One region of the Mesorhizobium sp. M0045 genome, then DNA from elsewhere that is predicted to be linked to it. Evidence: predicted binding sites of a transcription regulator. Region 1 holds the regulator's gene; each other region holds the start of a gene.
What was found. Region 1 encodes LexA, which represses DNA repair genes until DNA is damaged. Its sites were predicted from a motif close to TGTTCNNNNTGTGTTCNG; they were not measured.
Positions count from the first base shown of each region.

Region 2: the regulator LexA is predicted to act here: its motif matches at 2,281-2,298, upstream of NKJ72_RS24170 (ImuA family protein).
Region 3: the regulator LexA is predicted to act here: its motif matches at 2,716-2,733, upstream of NKJ72_RS00280 (ATP-dependent helicase).

Region 1 covers NZ_JAMYUY010000011.1:178,062-183,601, forward strand. Annotated here, with positions in the region: gene NKJ72_RS19120 (hormone-sensitive lipase) at 1-431, opposite strand, end outside; gene kynU (kynureninase) at 529-1,776, opposite strand; gene lexA (transcriptional repressor LexA) at 2,224-2,958, shown strand; gene NKJ72_RS19135 (ComEC/Rec2 family competence protein) at 2,952-5,417, opposite strand; gene gltX (glutamate--tRNA ligase) at 5,514-5,540, shown strand, end outside.
Region 2 covers NZ_JAMYUY010000018.1:87,399-92,938, reverse strand. Annotated here, with positions in the region: gene NKJ72_RS24175 (DUF6504 family protein) at 1-1,257, opposite strand, end outside; gene NKJ72_RS24170 (ImuA family protein) at 1,199-2,257, opposite strand; gene NKJ72_RS24165 (metallopeptidase family protein) at 2,442-2,864, shown strand; gene NKJ72_RS24160 (DUF1737 domain-containing protein) at 3,142-3,348, opposite strand; gene NKJ72_RS24155 (HpcH/HpaI aldolase/citrate lyase family protein) at 3,377-4,258, opposite strand; gene NKJ72_RS24150 (DUF4153 domain-containing protein) at 4,537-5,540, shown strand, end outside.
Region 3 covers NZ_JAMYUY010000001.1:51,747-57,286, reverse strand. Annotated here, with positions in the region: gene NKJ72_RS00280 (ATP-dependent helicase) at 1-2,674, opposite strand, end outside; gene NKJ72_RS00275 (glucose/quinate/shikimate family membrane-bound PQQ-dependent dehydrogenase) at 2,928-5,240, shown strand; gene NKJ72_RS00270 (hypothetical protein) at 5,251-5,540, opposite strand, start outside.

The DNA of each region.
Region 1 (5,540 bases):
GAGTGCCCGGTCAGCATCAGCGGCCCTGCGACCATCGCCGCCGCCTTGCCTATCGCCGCGCCGACTTCTTTGACGATGCCGCCAATGCGTATCTGCGGACAGAGCGTGTAGGACGGCATGGCAACTGCATAGCCGCGATCAACAGCGCCCGCGGCAAGATGTGACCAGAAACTCTTGTCGAATGCCATCCAGTAGCCGCCATGGACGAACACCACGACCCCCTTCGGCTTGGTGGCCGGCAGGAAAAGATCGAGCCGGTTGCGCGGGTTATCGCCATAGGCCAGGTCGAGCCGCGCCCTGCCCTCGGTCGAAAGCGCCTCGCGGAAAACCTGCGCGGGCTCGACCCAGGCCGCCGGCCAGCGATCGCTGCCGGCTATGTTGGCGCCGTTGGCATAGGCGTTGTCCCAATCGGCAATGTGACGTTCGAACACCCTGCGCCCTCCCTGGCAATTATGGCCTTGCAACCTGGCCGCGAGCATCGCGCGGCGCGTCGTCGCCAGCCTCACGATTCCAGCTCTCGCATCGATCTCAAGTGACAGCCGCCTTGATGGCGAAGCGCGCATCCTTCCACGCACCGGTGCGCAGGATGTCCTCAAGCACTTCGACGGCCTGCCAGACATCGGCATAGCCGACATAGAGCGGGGTGAAGCCGAAGCGCATGGTCGATGGCGCGCGAAAATCGCCGATCACACCACGTTCGATCAGCGCGCGCATGATCTGGTAGCCATGCTCATGCATGAATGAAATCTGGCTGCCGCGTTTTTCCCCGTCGCGCGTGCTTTCGAGCGTGAGACCGTAAGTGCCGCACTTTGCCTCGACAAGCTCGATGAACAGATCGGCCAGTGCGATGCTCTTCTTGCGCACCGCCGTCATGTCGACATCGTCCCAGATGTCGAGCGCGCCCTTCAGCGTGCGCATCGAAAGGATCGGCTGGGTGCCGCACAGAAACCGGCGGATGCCGGTGCCGGCCGCATAGCCTGGCTCGAAGGCGAAGGGCCGTGCATGGCCCCACCAGCCGGTGAGCGGCTGCTGGATGTCGGAAAGATGCCGCTCAGCCGCATAGATGAAGGCAGGCGCGCCCGGGCCGCCATTCAGATATTTGTAGGTGCAGCCAACGGCAAAATCGGCGTTGGCTTTGTCGAGCTCGACTGGCATCGCGCCAGCGGTGTGGCAGAGATCCCAGACGATCATCGCCCCGGCTTCCTGGGCCCTGCGCGTCAGAGCCGGCATGTCGCGCAGTTCGCCCGATTTGTAGTTGACGTGGTTGACCAGCACCACGGCGGTGCGATCGTCGATCAGCTCCTCGATGGTCGGCGCGTCGACCCCCGAGAGGCGCAGCAGCGCATCTTTTCGCGTCGAAACCACACCCTCAGCCATGTAGAGGTCTGTCGGAAAACTATCGCCCTCGGCGACGATGGCCTGCCGCTCCGGTCGCATGGCCATGGCGGCGTGCAGCAGCTTGTAGATGTTGACCGACGTCGTGTCGCAGACCACCGTCTGGCCGACCGCGGCACCGATCAGGCGCCCGAGCTGGTCGCCAAGTTCAAGCGGCATGTTGAACCAGCCGGCCGTGTTCCATGCGCGGATGAGATCATGCGACCATTCCTCGGTCGCGGCCTTGTACAGTTCATCGAAAGCGGCACGTGAAGCAGCTCCTAGCGAATTGCCGTCGAGATAGATCACTCCTTGCGGCAACACAAAGCGGTCACGTATCGCGCCCAGCGGATCTGCGGCATCCATCGCCTTTATGGCCGCGAGATCGGGAATTCCTGTCATGATTTGTCTGCTCCCCCCAAAGATTCAACGCAACGCCCGACACGTATCGACTGTTCTTCCATTACCGGGTGGCGCGTAGCAAGGCTCCACCGGCGAGAAGCAGCCTGACCAGGCGGTGGAAACCAGGAATTAACCCAAGGTTGGCGTTTTGAGTTCGTTTCGTTCACGGCGCATTGACCAACCGCACAGTCGATACGGGTTCAATTCCGTGCCCTTTGCCGACCGACCGCCGATGCCAGTGCCGCCTTCTAGGAGGCCAGAACGGCGCAAACGAAAGCAGAATCAAGGCGATGAGGCTCGCGGCGGTAAAAATACGGTACGCCGGTAGGGGACGTCGTTTGTTTCCCGAGCCTTAACGCATTCATTAAACTTTAAACAGTTGCGGAACACAACTGGAACAGATAGTGTCTGTTCTGGGTTTGTTTTCTGATTCTGTTGGGGGTCGCTATGCTGACACGCAAACAACACGAACTGCTTATGTTCATCCACGAAAGGTTGAAGGAAAGCGGTATCCCACCTTCCTTCGACGAGATGAAGGAAGCGCTCGACCTGGCTTCCAAATCCGGAATCCACCGACTGATTACGGCGCTGGAGGAGCGCGGCTTCATTCGCCGTTTGCCCAACCGGGCCCGTGCGCTGGAGGTACTACGCCTGCCTGACTCGATCGCCCCCGGCCTCAATGCGGCACGCAAGTTCTCGCCGAGTGTCATCCAGGGCAGTCTTGGGCAAGGTGCCCCTCGGCAGGGCAAGCCCACATCGTCGCGCGTCCCTGCAGCCGGCAATGACGACGATGTCGTCGCCGCCGTTTCGATCCCGGTAATGGGCCGCATCGCCGCTGGTGTGCCGATCGATGCTATCCAGCACCAGACGCATTCGATTTCGGTGCCGCCGGATATGATCATGGGCGGCGAGCATTATGCGCTCGAGGTCAAAGGCGATTCGATGATCGAGGCTGGCATTTTCGACGGCGACACGGTGATCATCCGCAACGCCGATACGGCGAGCCCCGGTGAGATCGTGGTGGCCCTGGTCGACGAGGAGGAAGCGACGCTGAAGCGGTTCCGCCGCAAGGGCGCCTCGATCGCCCTGGAGGCCGCCAATCCGGCCTACGAGACGCGCATCTTCGGACCAGACAGGGTCAAGGTGCAGGGCAAGCTCGTTGGGCTGATCCGCCGCTACTGAGTTGCGCCCTTGGTGCCGGCTTTTGGATTGTCGGCCCTGCGGTATGGCGGCAGGCCGCGCGCCGCGCGTGAAAATTTCCGCTGCACGTGCCAGGGCCGGTATGATTTTTCGACGGCGAAGCGGATTTCGGCGCGTGTTGCCGCTTGTGGATCGAAATAGACGGCCGCACTTCCCGCGCGCGCCAGTTGCCGTTTGGTGACGACGAGGACCAGCCGGTCGTAGTAGCAGGGATTATGGGCGGTGGCGTCGTCGATGACGATCAAGCTGGCGAAGGCGCAGGCTGGCCGTGCGGTATCGCGGTCCTTGGCTTGCGCAATGATCGCGCCGGATGGATGCCTGGCGAGGCAGAGACCGTCCGTGCAAATGAACGGCATGCCCGGCGGTAGGTCGGCCGGATCGGCAATGTCGAATTGCGGATCGTTCTTTCCAGGTGTTTCCGGCGCGACGATAGCCTCTGATGTGAGCGCGCGTTTCCAGTTGTCGATGGTGAACTCATTCGGGCGTGCCCGGTTGACCGCGAGCTCACCGCTGCCGATCGGCAGCGCGACCAGCCGTGCGTCCTCCGAGATCAATACGTCGGGTACGCGCGTCTGCGTTGTCGTTAGCAAGCCAGCGAGCGCAAAAGGAATTGCCGCGAGCCGCAACCAGGTCGTCGCCATGCTGGCAATGACGAGGGCGATCGTCACCAAAAGGACAGATCTCAGCGAAATCAGTCCGACCGCATCGATCGGCGAGCGCTCGGAGATCCACCCGGACAGGGCGATCATCGCCGTCAGCCCGTTGCCCATCACGTAGAGGAAAGGCCCATCCGCGCCGAACGGCATCGCCAGCGCGCTGAGCACGGCAAAGGGCATGACGACCAGTGAGACGATAGGCATGATGGCCAGATTGGCGAACAGGCTGAGCGGCGCTACGCGCTGGAAATGCCATATGGCGAAAAGCGCCGTGGCGCTCCCTGCAATGATCGAGGTCATCGCCAGGCCGCCCATGCCCAGCAGGACCTTTCGAGTGGCCAAGCGTAGCGGCGATCGCCGGGGCGGCGGCGTGGTGGCCCTGCCGGTGCGGTAATCGGACCAGCCGGCATAGGCGCCGACAAGGGCCGCCGTCGCGGCGAAGGACATCTGGAAGCTCGGACCGACCACCTCGTGCGGCGACACTACGATGACCGCGATGGCCGAGATCGCCAGATTGCGCATGGTGAGCGCGGCCCGGTCGAACAGCACGGCGATGAGCATCACCGCCAGCATGATGAAGCTGCGTTCGGCCGCCACCACAATGCCGGAAAAGACGAGGTACGCCGCAATCGAAAAAAGCGCGGCGGCGGCGGCATATTTTTTGACCGGCCGTCGCGATGAGAAGTCGGGAAACAGCGCAAAGGCACCGCGCAGCAGCGCCATGATGGTGCCGGCGACCAACGCCATATGCAGCCCCGAGATGGAGATGATGTGGTAGATGCCTGTACGCCGCATCGCTTCGTTGATCTCCTCGGGAATGCCGGCGCGCACGCCAACGATCAGCGCAGCAGCAATCTCGCCCTCGGCGGCGCCGATGCGGCTGCGGATATGGTCGGCGATGGATTCGCGCGCGTCTTCGATCGCGGAAGAAAGCCGCGCGGCAAGCGGCATGCTGCCCGACGCCACGACTTTCGGATTCCCGAGAAAGAAGCCGCTGCCGCCGATGCCCGCGAAATAGCTGTCGAAGGAGAAATCATAGCTGTCGGGCCGCACCGGGCCGGTCGGCGGCAGCAACCGCACATAGCCGGCGATCTCGGAACCAGCGGCCAGCTCAGCCGGTATCTTCATCGCCGAAATGCGGACCCGTTCCGGCATGTAGCGCAGCGTCGGCCTGGCGGTTGAGATCACATCGATCGTCAGCCTGATGCGGCCACTCGCCATGGGCTCGTACGATACGACACGACCCGTCAGCCGCGTCGAGATTTCGGAACCGAGCATATGCGTCCCGACACGCCAGGTCTCGAACTTGGCGGCAAGCACGCCAAGCGCGCAGAGCAGCGCCACCATGAAACACAGGCGCGTCCTGGGCCATGAACGCGAGACGACCGTACAAAGGGCCGCGAGGAGCACGATTGCGATCGGCTGCGGAAAGGCTGGCTCCACCGACAGCGCGAAATATACGACCACCCCGCATGCGAGGAACACCGGCACCAGCAGGAAGGCGACGCCACGGTCGAGTTCCAGGCCGGCTGCCGAGGTTACGCTGTTGCGGATACGGGACGGTGACGGGAGGCGGAAACGACGGCGTAGGCGCACGATGGGCTCGCCCGCGGGCACGAGAACCGTTGCTGGGTCGCTGGCCGGCAGCGACGGAGCATCGAAGCGCGGAGCGGGCAGCAATGCCGATACCGGCAGGGCAGGCGGGGGAGCGGCAAACAGCAAGCGTTCGCTGACGCCGCTGCCAGCGTCCTCGCCCTCGCCCGCACCACGGCTTCGCACAGCCATTGGGTCTGCCCCTTGCGCCCTCGACCTCCTATGCTACATGAACGCGCAACGCGCGAAAGTCCGCAAACCCACTTCCTTGGCCCGCCTGAGAGTTCCATGCCCGATAAGGTCGTCACCCGTTTT
Region 2 (5,540 bases), on a different contig from region 1:
GTTCAAAGGCGGGCCTTCCGGCATTTCGGTGGCTGGCACTTCGATCGGCTCGGGCGACCGGAAAAGCCGGATCGGTCGTTCAGGCTGGAAGATGGTCGAGGGAGCGTCCTTCGCCTTGTCCGGCTGCTTCGGCGGCGAGCTTCTCTGCGGCGCCTCCGTGAAGGGGATAGTGGCGACGGCGCGCTCCGGCAAATGGCTCTCGACGGCAACCGGCTTCAAGACCGCGCCTTCGCCGAGCCGGGCGCGAATGCGGTCGGCAAAAAGCGCGATATCGGCACCGTCGTCGCTCGTCTCGCCGGCAAGGTCTGCCTGCTGCATGTCGAAGGCGGCGGCGGTCAGCACCGAAAGGCGCACGAGATCGAAGCCATAGCCGGCGTCGATATCCCGTTCGAGCGCGGCAAGCCTTTCGTGGAACAATTTCTGGATCAGCCGCGGCTCGCGCAGAGGCCGCGAGGTGCCGACGGCGATGCGGCTGACGCCGCCATCGACGCGGAAAAGCAGCAGCGCCAGCCGCCTTGCGCCCTCGCCGCGACGCTCGAGGTCGCTCTTCAAGGTGGTCGCCAGCATGCCGGTCAGCCGCTCGATGTCCTCGGTCAACAGGATCGGCTCAGCAAGGTGACGCTCGACCGAAAGCGGTGCCACCGGCAGGCGCGGCGACACGGCTTCGTCGAGGCGGCCGAGCGCCTGGTCGAGGCGCAAGAGCAGCGATGCGCCGAAGCGGCGGGCCAGCGGCGCGCGCGGTGCTGCCATGACGGCGCCCGCCGTGCGCAGGCCGACGCTTTCGAGGCTGGCGCGGACCTCCGGGTCGATGCGCAGCGCCGCCAGCGGCATGGGCGCGAGAAGCGCTTCCTCCTCGCCATCGGGCACGATGCGGTCGCCGGCAAACCGCGCCGCCGCCCAGGCAGCACCAGGTGTGGCGGCAAGCCCGGCGCGGACATCGAAGCCCTGATGGAAAAAACGCGACAGGATATCGTCCAGCATCGAGCGTTCGCCGCCGAAAAGATGCGTGCAGCCGGTGACATCGAGATAGAGGCCGTCGGTCCCGTCGAGCGCCACCAGCGGGGTATAGCGGTCGCACCAGTCGGCGAGGCCTTCGAGCAGGCGCCGGTCGGCCTCCGGATCGGCCTCCACGATGTCGATCGAGGGATGCATGGCGCATGCGTCGGCTATGCCCATGCCGCGTTTCAGATTAAGCGCCTCAGCCCGTTCGTCGAGGGCGGCGATGCGCTGGGCGTTCCCTTGGCGATGGCTGATCACCAGCGGCAGGTGATTCGAGGGCCGGGAACGCCAGGACCGCCCCAGACGCTGCCGCAGGATCCTCTCGGCGGCGAGATGCGGAAACCACAGGGACAGGATTCTTTGGCCGTTCTGGGGCCGATTCCTGAGACCATCCTTGCTCGCCCCGTCTTTCTTCGAATATGCGTTCATCGGGGTTCCACTCCAGTGTGAATTGTCCGGGCAAGGCCGTGCGGCTCTTGCCGATGGCGACGGTGAAGGCGGGCCGGCCGATCGAGCCGGCGAGCGGCCCGGCGATTGTCTGGCGCGCTGCCGCCGGTGCCGCCGACAGGATGAGGCGGACGGGCGCTGCCGTAGGCTCGGGCTCGCCGGCCTGGCGCAGCAGGAACAGCGGCCGGCCGGCACTCTGCGCCCGCGCGTGCAACCGCCGCGTCGCGGTGAGATCCAGCCGCTGCGGGCTGCCGCGGATTTCGAGGATGACGGCGGCCAGCGCCGTCATCCGGGCAGCCTCCTCGGCGACCCACAGCGCATCGAGCAGCCTTGGCGCCTCGGAAAACAGCAATTGCTCCGGCTCGATGCCGAAAAAGGCGTGAAGCCCCCTGGCGTAAGGGAAGCCGGCCTCGCGGAAAACCTCGGATGTGCCGATCCACAGCACCGGCAGTCGCGGGCCCTGGCTGAGGATCAGGCTGACGAGCGCGAGCACAAAGCCGGCGACGGCCCCGGCATCGCGCGTCGCGGCGCCATGAAACTCGCTCAGCGCCGCCTTCGGCAGGCCACCGCTCAGCGCAGCATCGAGGCGCTCGGCGCCGGTGGACAAAAACGCATCCTGCGAAGTCACGGCGAGGCCGCGCCGGACAATAGTTAGATTTCGAGGCAATGTCAGAGTCTGGGGGCTGACATCCGCATCAACGGCGGCTGCGCCGGCCGACGCCTCCAGACGCTCGGACAGCGTTCCCTCGATCTTCGCGATCTGGCGGCGCAGGGCAAAAACAGTCTCCCGCGCCACGGCGCTTGTCGCCATGACGGTCAGCTTCCACTCACAATTGTTCCTGTTATGTTCCTATAGATTCCAGAGGCCGGCCAAAGAGTCAAGCGGAGTCATGGGGAATTTATTCCTGTAGTGGGGGCGTGTCACGGTCACCCCAGCCCGGCCATTTGCCGAGTCCGGCTCGAAAGCCTATATGCCGGGATCAAAGGGACAAAGCATGGCTCGCATCTACCAAACACGCATCTGGCACGACCAGCTTTCGCCAACGATGGAGGAAATCGAGCTCCTGGCGCTGGAGGCCTATGCCCATCTGCCGGAGGACTTTCGCAAGTTGACCGGCGAGATCGTCATTCAGATCGCCGAATTCCCGACCGACGAGATCATGGACGACCTTTCGCTGGAAACGCCCTTCGACCTGTTGGGGCTGTTCGAGGGGCGCGGCATCGCCGAGCGCTGGAATCCGCAAACCGGCGAGGGGCCGAACCGCATCACGCTCTATCGTCGCGCCATCCTTGACTACTGGGCCGAGAACGAGGAAACGCTGGGCGACATCGTCACCCATGTGCTGATCCACGAGATCGGCCACCATTTCGGCCTGTCGGACGACGATATGGAGAAGATCGAAGAGGCAGCGGAGTGAGCGACCCCGCTCCTCGTCATCCTGGGGCGGAGCAAGGAGCGAAGCGACGCGGCGCAGACCCCAGGATCCATGCCGTGATGGTGGTGCAGTGCTCCGGCGGTGCAGAACCGAACGCCCATCATCCCGTTCTGGGTAACGGGGGTGGTAGATCACACTAATCCTGATCCGCCGTGCCCTTCGGCAGAGGTAACGGCATGGATCCTAGGGTACTCCGCGACGTCGCTTCGCGACTGCTACGCCCTAGGATGACGAAGGACGAGCGCTTCGGCGAACCTCCCTACCAATCGCTGAGCTTGGTGTCGGGGCCGTATTCCTGGCCCTCGATGTCCTTCACCACCGCCTGGCCGCAGCGCATGGTTTTCGCTTCCTTGTCATAGGCATAGGTCGGTGAGCCGAACAGGTGCCAGCCCGTGTTCAGCGCCGCCGTCACCTTGTGGCAGAAGCTGGCATCGTCCGGGCCGGACAGAAAGCGGTAGAGTTTCATTCTTCAATCCTGTTGTCAGTTACGATAATCATGCGCGAACAGCGGCGGCCTTCGCCAGCAGTTTTTCGGCCTGCGCCAGATGCAGCCGCTCGACCATTTTTCCGTTCAGCGCAATCACCGCCTTGCCGGCATTTTCGGCAAGCGCGAAGGCTTCCTTGATCGCGCGCGCCTCGGCCAATGCGTCAGGCGTCGGTGCAAAAGCGCGGTTCGCCGCCTCGATCTGGGCTGGATGGATCAGCGACTTGCCGTCAAAACCCATGGCGGCCGCTTCCGTGCACTCGCGCGCAAACCCGTCCATATCGCGAAAATCATTGAAGACGCCATCGAGCAGGTCGAGGCCGCCGGCACGCGCCGCGAGCACCATTTGCATCAGCCATGGCACGAGATAGCGCCGATCGGGCGTGGCGAGAATGCCGGTGTCCTTGACCAAGTCGTTTGTTCCGGCAACGAAACAAACCAGGCGCGAGGCCGGGTCGCGGCCGAGCTCGGCGATCGGCCCGATATTGAGCAGCGCCTTGGGCGTCTCGATCATTGCCCACAGCTTGACCTCGTCCGCGATAAAATTGTCGTCGAGCACGTCGCCGGCCTCGAGGATGTCGCGCGGCGTGTCGACCTTGGGCAGCAGGATGGCGTCGGGCGTGCATTTTGCCGCGGCCAGCAGATCGTCGGCGCCCCATTCGCTCGACAGCGCATTTATGCGCACCACCATTTCGCAGCGCCGGTTGGAACGGCCGGCGAAAATCGCCGCCAGTTTTTCGCGCGCGGAAAGCTTGTCGGCCGGGGCGACGGCGTCCTCGAGATCGATGACGACGGCATCGCAGGTCAGCGACGGGATCTTGGCCAGCGCCTTGTCGTTCGAGGCCGGAACGTAAAGCACCGAGCGGCGCGGGCGGTAGCTTTCGGTGAACATGTTCGATCTATGCCGCCTGCAGCCAGCCGAGGCAAGCCGTGCATAAAAACTGCACGTAATTTCGGAAAATCTCCTCGTCTCCGCCCCGCTTGCCACGCGGCAGAATGCGACAAGGGCGGCATGCAAGAGCAAACGAACTCCCGTTGGTCCGTGCCGTACCGGCTTCGCTGCGAAAGCTGGTGGCTCGTCGATCCGCCCCAGACTTTGGCAACCCTCCTCCCTTTCGTCCGCAAATCCCTGCCCACCGGCCGCATCAAAGCCGCCGAGAAAGCCCGATCATGACAGTATTCCTCTCGGCGGCGCCGAGCTATTGCAGCCGCTTCGGCGTTGCCGTCCTGCTCGTCGCGTTGGCCGATTTCTTCTTCTATGGCCAACCGGCGGGCATCACGCTTTTCCTGTTCGGCGTTGCGATTGCCGCGGCGAGCATGGCTCTCCATCCTCTCGGCGTCTTCAACGATGGCAAGTTCTGGTTCAAGCCGGTTGCGCTGCTTGTGGGGCTGCTGCCGCTTATGGAAAATGTCAGCGCACTGTCCGTCTCGATCGCGCTGGCGGGGCTGGCCATCTTCGTGCTTTCACTGGCCGGACGGCTGCGGCGCGGCCTTGCCCGCATTGCCGGCCAGCTTTTGACCTTCCTGCTCGCAGCGCCTTTTCGGTTCATCCGCGACTTCTTCCGCTGGCGCACGGCGGCGCGGCGGCTTGGCCGACGACGCATGCGCCTTGCGGCGATCGCCGTCTGGGTCATGCCGCTGAGCCTCGGCGCAGTGTTTGTCGCGCTGTTCGGCGCCGCCAATCCGGTCATCGAATACTGGTTTTCGCTGATTGACCTCTTCGCCCTGCTCAACCTCATGCAGTTGCCGCGTCTTGCCTTCTGGCTATTCGTGCTCGTCGGCGTATGGGCCTTTCTGCGGCCGCGCCTGCCGCGGTTTCTCCGCCGCCGCAGGGTGTCGCCAGCCAGCGCAGCGGCGACGCCGGCCACCAGGACCACGATCGAGGACATCGTCTTCGGCAAGGCCGCTATCCTTCGCGCGCTCGTCGTCTTCAACATCCTGTTCGCGGTGCAGAGCTTACTCGACGCCACCTATCTGTGGGGCGGCATCGCGCTTCCCGACGGGCTGACCTATGCCGCCTACGCGCATCGCGGTGCCTACCCGCTGATCGTCACGGCGCTGCTGGCCGCCGGCTTCGTGCTGGCGGCGCTGCGGCCGGGCAGCGCGACCTCCGGCGATCCGCTCATCCGCCGGCTGGTCTATGTCTGGGTGGCGCAGAACATCGTTCTGGTGAT
Region 3 (5,540 bases), on a different contig from region 1:
TGCCGTTGCCGAATTTCTGGTGGAAAACGCGGTCGCCGACATTGAAAGGGGACGGCGTGTCGGCGACGGATTTGGCGACCAGCTCGCCGTCGATGGTGCGGCCCTTGATAGAGGTGCGGCCGGCACCGTAGCCTGAGTCGGTTTCGCCATAGCCGATGCGCTCGACCTGGTGGCCGGAGCGCGTGCCCCAATTGCGGTCGGTGGCCTCGGTGCGGTTCGCTTGAGCGCGCTGCCAGCCCGGCGTCGCATAGGTGCTGGAGAAAGCGCCGGATTTCTCGGCGCCGTTATTGCTGCCGATGTTGTCGAAGCGCGATGCTCCATAGGGGTTCTGCCTGCCCGCCCCTTGGCCGCCACGACCGGAGGCGAACGAGCCGCCACCATAGGCATTGCCGTAGCCGCCATAGGAGTTGCCGCTCTCGGAAACTTCGATATGGGCTTCCGGCAGTTCTTCCAGGAAGCGCGACGGGATGGTCGACTGCCAGAGGCCGTGGATGCGGCGGTTGGAGACGAACCAGATGTGCAGGTTCTTCTTGGCGCGGGTCAGGCCGACATAGGCGAGGCGGCGTTCCTCCTCCAGCCCGGAGCGGCCACCCTCGTCGAGGGAACGCTGATGCGGGAACAGGCCTTCCTCCCAGCCGGGCAGGAACACGGTTTCGAATTCGAGGCCCTTGGCCGAATGCAGCGTCATGATGTTGACGGCATCGAGCTCGGCGTTCTGCTCGGCGTCCATCACCAAGGCGACATGTTCGAGGAAGGAGCGCAGCGATTCATACTCCTCCATGGAGCGGATCAGTTCTTTTAAATTCTCGAGCCGACCGGGCGCTTCAACCGAGCGGTCGTTCTTCCACATGTCGGTGTAGCCGCTCTCCTCCAGAATGGTCTCGGCGAGCTCGGTGTGCGGCGTGGTTTCCAGCGCCTTCTGCCAGCGTTCGAAATTGGCCGATACTTCGCGCAGTGCCGCGCGAGGCTTCGGCTTCAGCTCGTCGCTCTCGGCGAGTTTTGCCGCTGCCTCCAGCATCGGGATGCGCAGCGCGCGTGCGGTATCATGGATCTGGCGGATGGTGGCCTCGCCCAAGCCGCGCTTCGGCACGTTGACGATGCGCTCGAAAGCGAGGTCGTCGGCGCCTTGCGCGACGACGCGGAAGAAGGCCAGCGCATCGCGGATCTCGAGCCGCTCATAAAAGCGCGGGCCGCCGATGACGCGGTAATTGAGGCCGAGCGTGACGAAGCGGTCCTCGAATTCGCGCATCTGGAAGGAGGCGCGGACGAGAATCGCCATGTCGTTCAAGTTGTGCCTCTGGCGCTGGTAGGCCTCGATCGTCTCGCCGACGGCGCGGGCCTCCTCCTCGGAATCCCAGGCGGCGTGGACATGCACCTTCTCGTCGTCCTCGGCGATCTTTTCGGTGAACAGCGTCTTGCCGAAACGGCCCTCGTTGTGGGCGATGAGGTGGGAGGCGGTGCCGAGGATGTGCGCGGTCGAGCGGTAGTTGCGCTCCAGCCTGATGATGGTGGCGCCGGGAAAATCCTTGTCGAAGCGCAGGATGTTGTCGACCTCGGCGCCGCGCCAGCCATAGATCGACTGGTCGTCGTCGCCGACGCAGCAGATATTAACTTTGCTATCGCTCACGGGCTGTTCCGCGCCTGCCGGCGCGGGCCCTCCGCGTGGGCCTCGCGAAGGCTCGGACGGACGGTCGTCCTTGCGGCCTTCGGCCGGAATTCCCGATTCACCCTTCGAAGCTGCCGGTCTATAGCTACCCGCCTCCGTTCTATCCGGAACTCCGGAAAGACTTGGAACGCGACCACCCGGAGAGCCACTTCGTGGTGGTTGCGGCCCGGCCGGCCGCTGCGCCAGCAGCCGCAGCCACATGTATTGCGCGGTGTTGGTGTCCTGATATTCGTCAACGAGGATGTAGCGGAAGCGCTTGTGGTATTCCTTCAGCACGTCCGGATTGGCGCGGAAGATGCGGATCGGGTGGCACAATAGATCGCCGAAGTCGCAAGCGTTCAGCGTTTGCAGCCGTTCCTGATAGGCCTTGTAGAGCTCGCGGCCCTTGCCGTTGGCGAAGGCACGGGCATCGCCCTCGGGGATGTCGGCGGGACCGAGGCCCTTGTTCTTCCAGCCGTCGATCATCTGAGCGAACTGCTTGGCAGGCCAGCGCTTGTCGTCCAGCCCTTCGGCCTGGATCAGCTGCTTGATCAGGCGCACCACGTCGTCGGTGTCGAGAATGGTGAAGTCGGATTTGAGCCCGGCCAGCTCGGCGTGCCGGCGCAGCAGTTTGACGCCGATCGAATGGAAGGTGCCGAGCCACGGCATGCCCTCGACATTGCCTTCGCCGATCAACAGGCCGATGCGCTGCTTCATCTCGCGCGCCGCCTTGTTGGTGAAGGTGACGGCGAGGATCTGCGAAGGGAAGGCCTTGCCGGTGGCAAGGATGTGGGCGATGCGGGTGGTGAGCACCCGCGTCTTGCCGGTGCCGGCGCCTGCCAGCACCAGCACCGGGCCTTCGGTGGTTTCCACCGCCAGCCGCTGCTCGGGGTTGAGGCCGTTGAGATAATCGGGCGCGTTGTTCTGGTTGCTGCGGGCAGCCATGGCGCGCGCGGCAATGCCCGACGGGGCCACAGGCCGCGCGTTCGGTTCGTCAAAAAAGGGCATGTCTTCCGAAAAGCCGGACATCTCTCCCCGAATGTAGTGATTCGGCAGCGAAAGGCCAGAAGCGTCTCCGTTTTGTTCTCTGTCCAGTCGGTAGACTCACAATCTGAATGGGTCTGCTAACCAAAACGCCGGGCTTGCGACGGGCTGGCGCCGCAAAACGCCGAGCTTGCTTGACAGGGGAGGCGGGCCGGAGAAAGTTGTGCTCGGGGCAGGAGCGCAATGCCGGGTTGCCCATGGACGCGTCGCGGAGCGCACCAGTCGAAGGAGCACCGTCTTGGCTGTGGTCATCACCTCCCTGATCCTTTTCCTCATCGGCCTGGCGCTTGGCGGCGGCGGCATCTGGCTCGTGACGCTGGGCGGCAGCTGGTATTACGTCATCGCCGGTCTAGCTTTCCTTGTCGCGGCCTGGCTGCTCTACAGGCGCAGATCCACCGCGCTGTGGCTCTACGCGGCGATCGTGCTCGGCACGCTCGCCTGGGCGGTCTGGGAGATCGGCTTCGACTGGTGGGAGCTCGGCCCGCGCGGCGGCATCATCGTGCTTGTCGCGCTATGGCTGCTGACGCCATGGGCGCGGCGCGGGCTTACCGGTCCCGACGGACGCGCACCGCTTATCCTCGCCGTGCTGGCATCGCTTGCCGTCGCCGGTTATTCGATGACGGTCGATCCAAAGGATATTACGGGTGAACTCAACACTGACAAGGTGACGCCGACGGCCGATCTCGGCGGCAATGTGCCGCCCGGCGAATGGCACTATTACGGCCGTACGCCCTATGGCCAGCGCTATTCGCCGCTCGACCAGATCACCCCGGAAAACGTCGCCAATCTGCAGCCGGCCTGGACCTATCAAACCGGCGACGTGAAAGGGCCCGACGACATCGGCGAGACGACTTATCAGGTGACGCCGCTGAAGATTGCCGACACGCTCTACATCTGCACACCGCATAACTTCGCCATCGCCATCGATGCCGCGAGCGGCAAGGAGAAATGGCGCTTCGATCCCCAGGTCAAGCTAAACAAGGACCGCCAGCACCAGACCTGCCGCGGCGTGTCCTATTATGCCGACGCCAAGATCGCCGCCGGCCAGCCCTGCGCCACACGCATCTACCTGCCGACGTCCGACGCTCGGCTGATCGCCCTCGATGCGGTGAATGGCCAGGTCTGCCCCACATTTGCCGAGGGTGGCACGCTGAACCTGCTCGCCAACATGCCCTATCCGAAGCCGGGCTATTATTATTCGACCTCGGCGCCGCTGATCGTCGCCAACAAGATCATCGTCGGTGGCGCGGTCAACGACAATTATTCGACGCAGGAGCCGTCCGGTGTCATCCGTGCCTACGATGCCGACACAGGCGCGCTGTTGTGGAACTGGGATTCCGGCAATCCGGACCAGACGACGCCGCTGCCGCCGGGCCAGACCTACACCAACAACTCGCCCAACATGTGGTCGACGGCAAGCGCCGACGAAAAGCTCGGCCTGCTTTATGTGCCGCTCGGCAACAAGACGCCGGACCAGCTCGGCGCCGGGCGCAGCGCCAATGACGAGAAATTCTCCTCGTCGATCACCGCGCTCGATCTCAACAGCGGACAGTTGCGCTGGGTGCGGCAGACCGTGCATCACGACCTCTGGGACATGGACGTGCCGGCGCAGCCGACGCTGGTCGACATCACCACGGAAAATGGCGTGGTGCCGGCGCTGGTCGGGCCGACCAAGCAGGGCGACCTCTATGTGCTCGACCGGCGCAGCGGCGAGCCGATCGTTCCGGTCAAGGAAGTGCCAGCACCCGGCGGCGCGATCGAGGGCGACCATACCTCGCCGACGCAGCCGTTCTCGGACCTGAGCTTCAGTCCGAAACCGCTGACCGGCGCCGACATGTGGGGCATTACCATGTTCGACCAGCTGGCCTGCCGGATCGAGCTCCGGAAGCTGCGTTATGAGGGCCGCTATACCCCGCCATCGCTGCAGGGCTCGCTGATCTATCCCGGAAATTTCGGCACCTTCAACTGGGGCGGTGTGGCAGTCGATCCGGTCCGGCAGGTGATGTTCGGCATGCCGACATACCTGGCGTTCATCTCCAAACTGGTGCCGCGCGCCGACGTGCCGCCGCCCGGTGACACCAAGGGCAGCGAACAAGGCCTGAACCGCAATGAGGGTGCGCCTTACGCAGTGATATTGAAGCCGTTCCTGTCGCCGCTCGGCATTCCCTGCCAGGCGCCGCCCTGGGGCTATGTGGCGGGTGCCGACCTTCGGACCGGCAAGATCGTCTACAAGCATCGCAACGGCACCGTCTACGACATGACGCCGCTGCCGCTGCCGTTCAAGGTCGGCGTGCCCGGCATTGGCGGGCCGATGATCACTGCCGGCGGCGTCGCCTTCCTCGGCGCGGCGGTCGACGACTATGTGCGCGCCTATGACCTGACGACCGGCAAACAGCTCTGGCAGGCGCGGCTGCCTGCCGGCGGGCAGTCGACACCCATGACCTACACGGTAGCCGACGGACGCCAGTTCGTCGTCATCGTTGCCGGCGGCCACGGCTCGGTCGGCACCAAGCCGGGCGATTATGTGATGGCCTATACGCTGCCGAAATAGAGAAGTTCCTTCAGAGCCCGAGATGTCCTTTCAGATCGGGTACCGATGCAAGGACCTCATTGGTTAGCTGCGGGCCGGCTGCTGCCTCGGCCTGCTGGACCAGCATCGTGCCGGCCTGACTGATTTGTGCGAGCGTAAGGCCCGATGCCTTGAGTATGGCGACGCCGTTGATCAGCGCGCCGGTCTTTTCGCCGAGAGCGCCGCCGAGCGCGCCCTCCAGCGAGGACAGTAGGCCACCACCGGAAGCCCCGCCGGGAGCCATGACATCATATTGCTTGGCCAGGGCGTCGGCTCCCGGGA